3 regions of the Variovorax sp. 350MFTsu5.1 genome follow, and region 1 is predicted to be linked to each of the others. Evidence: predicted binding sites of a transcription regulator. Region 1 holds the regulator's gene; each other region holds the start of a gene.
The links. Region 1 encodes sigma-54, which starts transcription at its own class of promoters, with help from an activator protein. Its sites were predicted from a motif close to TGGCANGNAANCTGCTTT; they were not measured.

Region 1 (2,193 bases):
GTCCTCGCCGGAGGTGTAGAGGTCGTCCATCAGCAACCGCACGCGCACGCCGCGCTGGGCGGCGTCGCGCAGGGTGCGCAGCAGGTAGCGGCCGGTCTCGTCGTTCTCTATCTGGTAGTACTGCACGTCGAGCGTGCGCTGCGCGCGGCGCGCGAGCTGGATGCGCGTGTCGAAGGCGAAATCGCCGCCGGGCATCAGGCGGAAGCCGCTGAGGTCGGGGTCGGGCTGGGAGGCCAGCGCGATCTTGCCCAGGGCGGTGTCGGCCGAGACGGCGATGGTCTTGGTCGGCGGGCGCGGGGCCTCGTCAGGCAGGGTGGCGCAGCCGGCGAACAGCAGCACCGCCGCCATGGCGAAGACCCAATGCCCGGCGCGCGACATCAGGCCATGGCTCATCGGCTTCTTTCTAGAGTGCCTTGCGCAGGTTGGCAGGGGCGATGCGCAATGCTTCGCGGTACTTGGCGACGGTGCGGCGCGCGCACTCGATGCCCTGCTCCTTCAGCATCTCGGAGATCTGGCTGTCCGACAGCGGCTTCTTCACGCTCTCCGAGCCGACGAACTGCTTGATGAGCGCGCGCACCGCGGTGCTCGACGCGTTGCCGCCGGTCTCGGTGCCCAGCGCCGAGCCGAAGAAGTACTTGAGCTCGACCGTGCCGAAGGGCGTGGCCATGTACTTGGCGGTGGTCACGCGCGAGATGGTGGACTCGTGCAGGCCCAGCTCGTCGGCGATCTCGCGCAGCACCAGCGGGCGCATGGCGAGCTCGCCGTGCACGAAGTAGCTCTTCTGCCGTTCGACGATGGCGTTGCTCACGCGCAGGATGGTGTCGAAGCGCTGCTGGATGTTCTTGATGAACCAGCGCGCCTCCTGCAGCCGCTGCGACAGCGCCTGGCTGCCCTCGCCCTTGTGCGACTTGAGCGCGCCGGCGTAGATGTCGTGCACGCGCAGCCGCGGCATCACGTCGGGGTTGAGCATGACGCGGAACTTCACGTTGGTGCCGCGCCCGGTCTTGGTGACGATCACGTCGGGAATGACGACGTTGCGTTCCACGTCGACGAAGCTGCGGCCCGGCTTGGGCTCCAGCCGCGCGATGACCTGCAGCGCCGAGCGCACCAGCTCCTCGCTGCTGCGGGTGAGCGTGGCCAGGCGCTTGAAGTCGCGTCGCGCGAGCAGCTCCATGGGCTGCTTGCAGATGGCCAGCGCGGTCTTGCGGACCAGCTCTTCTTCCTCGGTCTCCTCGTCGCTGGCCATGGCACGCAGCTGGATGCTCAGGCACTCGCCGAGGTCGCGCGCGCCGACGCCGGCGGGCTCCAGGCTCTGCAGCAGGCCGAGCGCCACCTGGAAGTGGTGCACGAGGTCGTCGAACTCGTCGTTGTCGTCGCCGGCCAGGCCCGAGGCCAGCGCGGGCAGCGAGTCTTCGAGGTAGCCGTCGTCGTTGAGCGATTCGATGAGAAAGCGCAGCGCGGCGCTGTCGCTCTCGTTGAGCCGCAGGCTCAGCGCCTGGCGGTGCAAAAAGGACTGCAGCGACTCCTGGCTGCGCGCGAGCTCGGTGGCATCGGCGCGCTCGTCGTCGCCGGCGTTGTTCTGGCGCGCAGGCGCGTCGCCGCCCCATTCGCTGTCGTCGGGCGCCATGTCGACGGTGCCGTCGCCTTCCCAGTCGGGCTCGCGCTCGGCGACTTCGGCGGCGGGGCCGTCGGAGTCGGCGGCCGCGGTGCTTTCCGTGGACGAACTGGTGGTGCTGCTGCTCGCGGCCGAGGGGGTGAAGTCGCTCTCGCCTTCGCCGCCTTCACCGCCGTCGTCGCGGGGGACCGGCGCGTCGGCTGTGTCGAGCCCGAATTCCTCGCGCACCGCTTCTTCGGCTGTGCGCTCGAGGAACGGGTTCTCGTCGAGCATCTGCTCCACCTCCTGGCTCAGCTCGAGCGTGGAGAGCTGCAGCAGCCTGATCGACTGCTGCAGCTGCGGCGTGAGCGCCAGATGCTGCGAAACGCGAAGGGACAGCCCTTGCTTCATGATGGAAACCGCCCCCGCGCCTTACATGCGGAAGTGCTCGCCCAGGTACACCCTGCGTACCTCGGCGTTGTCGACGATCTCCGAAGGCGTGCCTTGTGCCAGCACGTGCCCGTCGCTGATGATGAATGCGTGGTCGCAGATGCCCAGCGTCTCGCGCACGTTGTGGTCGGTGATGAGCACGCCGATGC
Region 2 (2,193 bases), 210 kb from region 1:
CCGAGCACAGGCCCAGCAGCGAGGGGCTGCGCCGCACGATCCATTCGCCGAGCATCCAGCTCATGGCGCCGGCAGCCGCCGCGATGTGCGTGACCAGCATCGCCAGCCCCGCGCGGCCGTCGGCCGCCACCGCCGAGCCGGCATTGAAGCCGAACCAGCCCACCCACAGCAGGCCGGCGCCGGTCATGGTGAAAGCCAGGTTGTAGGGCTCGAAGGCCTCGCGGCCGTAGCCCTTGCGCGAGCCCAGCGCGTAAGCGCATACCAGCCCCGCGATGCCGGCGTTGACGTGCACCACCGAGCCGCCCGCGAAGTCGAGCGCGCCCATCTGCGCGAGCCAGCCGCCCGGCTCCCACACCCAGTGCGCGACGGGCGCATACACCAGCACGCTCCACAGCAGCGCGAACCAAAGGATCGCCGAGAAGCGCATGCGCTCGACGAAGGCGCCGAGCACCAGCGCCGTGGTGATGATCGCGAAGGTCAGCTGGAACATCGCGTAGACCGACTCGGGCACGTTGGGCGCCATGTGGCTCACCGCGAGCTGGCCGGCCTCCTTCAGGTAGTCGAAGCCCGAGAACCAGAAGCGCCCGGAGCCGCCGAGCCAGGGCCAGCCCTCGGTGAAAGCCAGCGAATAGCCCACCGCGAACCAGGTCAGCGAGACCGTCGAGGCGATCGCCACCACCGCGGCCATGGTGGCCAGCACGTTCTTGCGGCGCACCATGCCCGCGTAGAAGAGAGCGATGCCGGGCAGCGTCATCAGCAGCACCAGCGCAGTCGAGGTCATCATCCATGCGGTGTCTGCCGCGTTGATGGAGGCTTGCGGTGCCAGGGCCATGGTCGCTTTCTTCTTCATGTGGTGGACTCAGGCGCCCCGTGCACAAGTCGTGCCACGTCGTTAACTATCAGAAACACTTTGGTTTGCAAATCGGGCTTCCCGCGTAAGGCAAAGCGGGTAATTCCCTATGCACTGAGGCGGTGCGTGCCCCTAAAGTCTGCGCACTCGCGAACGGGCCCTGCTCGTGTGCCGAGGGTCCGAGGAGACAATCCCCCCTAGCAACAATAAAAATTCTTCAAAGGCTCCGTACGAGATGCCTGTTCGACTTTGGAAGGCGCCGCTGGTCGGCGCCTTTTTTATTTCCGCGAAGGCTTGAGGCCCGGGCCTTTTCAGCTACTTTTTCGATAGCGCCCGGGTGAGACAATCCAGCCCCTATGGAAATGCTGGTGGTGACAGGCGCCTCTGCGCTCGCGGGTTTTGTCGATTCGATCGTTGGCGGAGGCGGGTTGATCCTGGTGCCCGCGCTGTTCGCCGTTTTTCCGGGCGCACCGCCCGCGACCCTGCTGGGCACCAACAAGAGCGCGTCCATCTGGGGCACGGCCGCCGCCGCGGCCCAGTTCAGCCAGCGGGTGCAGATGCGCTGGGGCGCGCTGTGGCCGGCCGCGCTGCTCGGCTTTGCCGGCTCGATGCTGGGCGCCTGGGGCGTCACCATGTTTCCGGGCGACTTCCTGCGCAAGGCGCTGCCGCTCATCCTGCTGGGCGTGCTGCTGTACACGCTGGCGCGCAAGGACATGGGCCGCATGCACGCGCCGCGCTTCTCCGGACGCGCCGAGACGCTGGCGGCCTGCACCATCGGCCTGTCGATCGGGCTGTACGACGGCTTCTTCGGGCCGGGTGCGGGCAGCTTCCTGGTGTTCCTCTTCGTGCGCTGGATGGGCTACGACTTCCTCAACGCCTCGGCTTCGGCCAAGATCATCAACACGCTGACCAACGCCGCCGCGCTGATCCTGCTGGCGGCCAAGGGCCACGTCTGGTGGCACTACGGGCTGGTGATGGCTGTGGCCAACGTGGCCGGCAGCGTGCTGGGCACGCGGGTTGCACTGAAGCACGGCGCGGGCTTCGTGCGGGTGGTGTTCATCGTGGTGGTGAGCGCGCTGATACTGAAGACCGCCTACGACGCATTCCTGAAATAGCGCAACACGAAAGTCGCCCGATGTCCTCTCCCCAAGATCCCGTCGAGCGGCCCGTTCCCGTCAGCTTCTGGCAGGCCTTCGGCTACTGGCTCAAGCTGGGCTTCATCAGCTTCGGCGGGCCGGCCGGGCAGATCGCGCTGATGCACCAGGAGCTGGTGGAGCGCAGGCGCTGGATCTCGGAGAAGCGATTCCTCCACGCCCTCAACTACTGCATGCTGCTGCCCGGCC
Region 3 (2,193 bases), 1.3 Mb from region 1:
TAGAAGCCGCTGAGCGCGACCACGTCCTTCGCGAAGACGTTGACGTAGGACAGGTGGGCCATGTGATCCGCGCGATTCAAGCCGTGACCTTGGTGCCGCCGAAGGTCGTCTGCTTGACGAACTTCGAGGTGAGGTGGTCGCCAGAGGAGATGGGCGCGTACTTCGGCTCTTCGCCCGGTGGGAGGCAGCTCGGCAGGCACTCGACCATCGCGTCGTAGTTGGGCTGGTGGAAGAACACCAGCGACTGGCGGCGGTTGGTGCTCGCCACCTCGAAGGGCGGGTTGATCACGCGGTGCAGCGTGGACACCCACTGGTCGTTGGTCCACTGCATCATGAGGTCGGCGATGTTGACCACGAGGCCGCCCTCGACCTGCGGCACGTCCACCCACTGGCCGGCCTTGTTGAACACCTGCAGGCCCTTGTCGTCGGGCAGCACGATGGTGAGGCTGCCGTAGTCGCTGTGCGCGCCCGCGCGAAGCTGGCCGGGCAGCGGCTGCTCGCGCTGCGGCGGGTAGCTCAGCACGCGGAACATGCTGATGTGCCTGTCGATCTTGTCGTCGAAGAAGGTCTCGGGCAGCGAGAGGCCGAGCGCGAAGACGCGCATCAGCGAGCGCGAGAGATCGCTCATCGCCTCGAAGTACTGCTCGTAGGCCTCCTTGAAGCCCTCGATGGGCGGCCAGCTGTTGGGCTCGAAGTGCGGGCCTGCGGCGGGGCCGCGGTGGTAGTCGTCGTCGGGCACGTTCGAGGGGCCGATGGAGAACGACTCCTTCAGGTCGCCAGGCGCCGCTTCCTCGAGGCTGTAGGAGAGGCCTTCCTCGCCCACCGCGCTGTAGCCGCGCACCGCGTCCTCGCGCGGACGATCGACCTTGCGCTTCTCGCCCAGCGGCATGTCGAAGAACTTGCGCGAGAGCGACGACACGCGCGAGATCAGCTCCGGCGAGATGCCGTGGTTGGTGATGACGAGGAAGCCGATGCTGCGGCAGGCCTCGTCGACTTTCTTCGCGACCTCCGCCTTGCCTTCGGCGGTGCCGGAGAAGTAGGGCGCGAGATCGATGATGGGCACGGACAGCAGGGTCATGGCAGGTTCCTCATGCTTGGCATGCCTTTCGCCATGCAACGTCTGTGCCAGTTGGACCAAATGGACAAACAGCATCCGTCGCGTCAGCATGGTGCGCGGGAATGCGTTGCGAAGGCGGTAGCGGCGCAAGGCGATGCACCGTGGCCTTACAGTGGTGCGCGTTTGTCGATTCACGATCAGATCAAGAGCGAGGGAAGATGCCGAAGACAAAAGCGCTGGCTGCGAATGCCGGCAAGGAAAGCCCGGCGCGCAAGCGCGCGAAGCCCGCGGTGCGAAGCGCTTCCGCGGTGAACCGCCGGTTGCGTCAGATAGAGGACAAGCGCAGCGCGATCCTCGGCGCGGCGCTGGGGCTGTTCTCGCGCTTCGGCCTGCACGGCACCTCCATCGACCAGGTGGCCGCACGCGCCGACGTGTCGAAGAGCAACCTGCTCTACTACTTCGCGAACAAGGAAGAGCTTTACGTGAACGTGCTGCGCGACCTGCTCGCACTGTGGCTCGAACCGCTGCGCGGCTTCAGCGCCGAGCAAGATCCGGCCCAGGCCATCGGCGACTACATCCGCCGCAAGCTGGTGGTCTCGCGCGACAGGCCCGACGCGTCACGGCTCTTCTGCCTGGAGATGATCCAGGGCGCGCCGCTGCTGCGCGACGAGCTCGATCGCGAACTGCGCACGCTGGTGGAGAAGAAATCGGAAGTGATCCGCGCGTGGATCGATGCAGGCAAGCTGGCGCCTGTCGATCCGCATCACCTGATCTTCGCGCTGTGGGCGATGACGCAGCACTACGCGGACTTCGGCGTGCAGGTGCAGGCGCTGTCGGGGCATACGCTGGAGGACGAAGGGTTCTTCGAGCAGACCGTCGAGAACGTTCAGCGCATCGTGCTGCAGGGCATCGTGCCGCGCTGAGTCTTGCTCCCTCTCCCCTTGGGGAGAGGGCTGGGGTGAGGGTGGCGGCCTGAAAGTCACTGCTGCTCTTGCGAGCGCCGGTGCCCCCCTCACCCTAACCCTCTCCCCGAGGGGAGAGGGGACAAAACGGGTCAGTGCTGCGGTGGCGCAGCGATCTCGTGATACCGGCGATCGAAGTAGATGAGCCCCTGCGCCGCCCCGCCGATGGCGATG

Region 2: a site for sigma-54 is predicted at 870-887, ahead of ABL843_RS02090 (ammonium transporter). Genes of this name have one in related genera too.
Region 3: a site for sigma-54 is predicted at 1,111-1,128, ahead of ABL843_RS28490 (isopenicillin N synthase family dioxygenase). Genes of this name have one in related genera too.

What each region holds. Positions count from the first base shown of each region.
Region 1 is NZ_CP157620.1:681,846-684,038, reverse strand. It holds gene ABL843_RS03005 (phospholipase D family protein) at 1-393, opposite strand, end outside; gene rpoN (RNA polymerase factor sigma-54) at 404-2,005, opposite strand; gene lptB (LPS export ABC transporter ATP-binding protein) at 2,027-2,193, opposite strand, start outside.
Region 2 is NZ_CP157620.1:473,630-475,822, forward strand. It holds gene ABL843_RS02090 (ammonium transporter) at 1-850, opposite strand, end outside; gene ABL843_RS02095 (sulfite exporter TauE/SafE family protein) at 1,207-1,965, shown strand; gene chrA (chromate efflux transporter) at 1,986-2,193, shown strand, end outside.
Region 3 is NZ_CP157620.1:6,269,859-6,272,051, reverse strand. It holds gene ABL843_RS28495 (VOC family protein) at 1-62, opposite strand, end outside; gene ABL843_RS28490 (isopenicillin N synthase family dioxygenase) at 77-1,078, opposite strand; gene rutR (HTH-type transcriptional regulator RutR) at 1,276-1,980, shown strand; gene rutF (NADH-dependent FMN reductase RutF) at 2,112-2,193, opposite strand, start outside.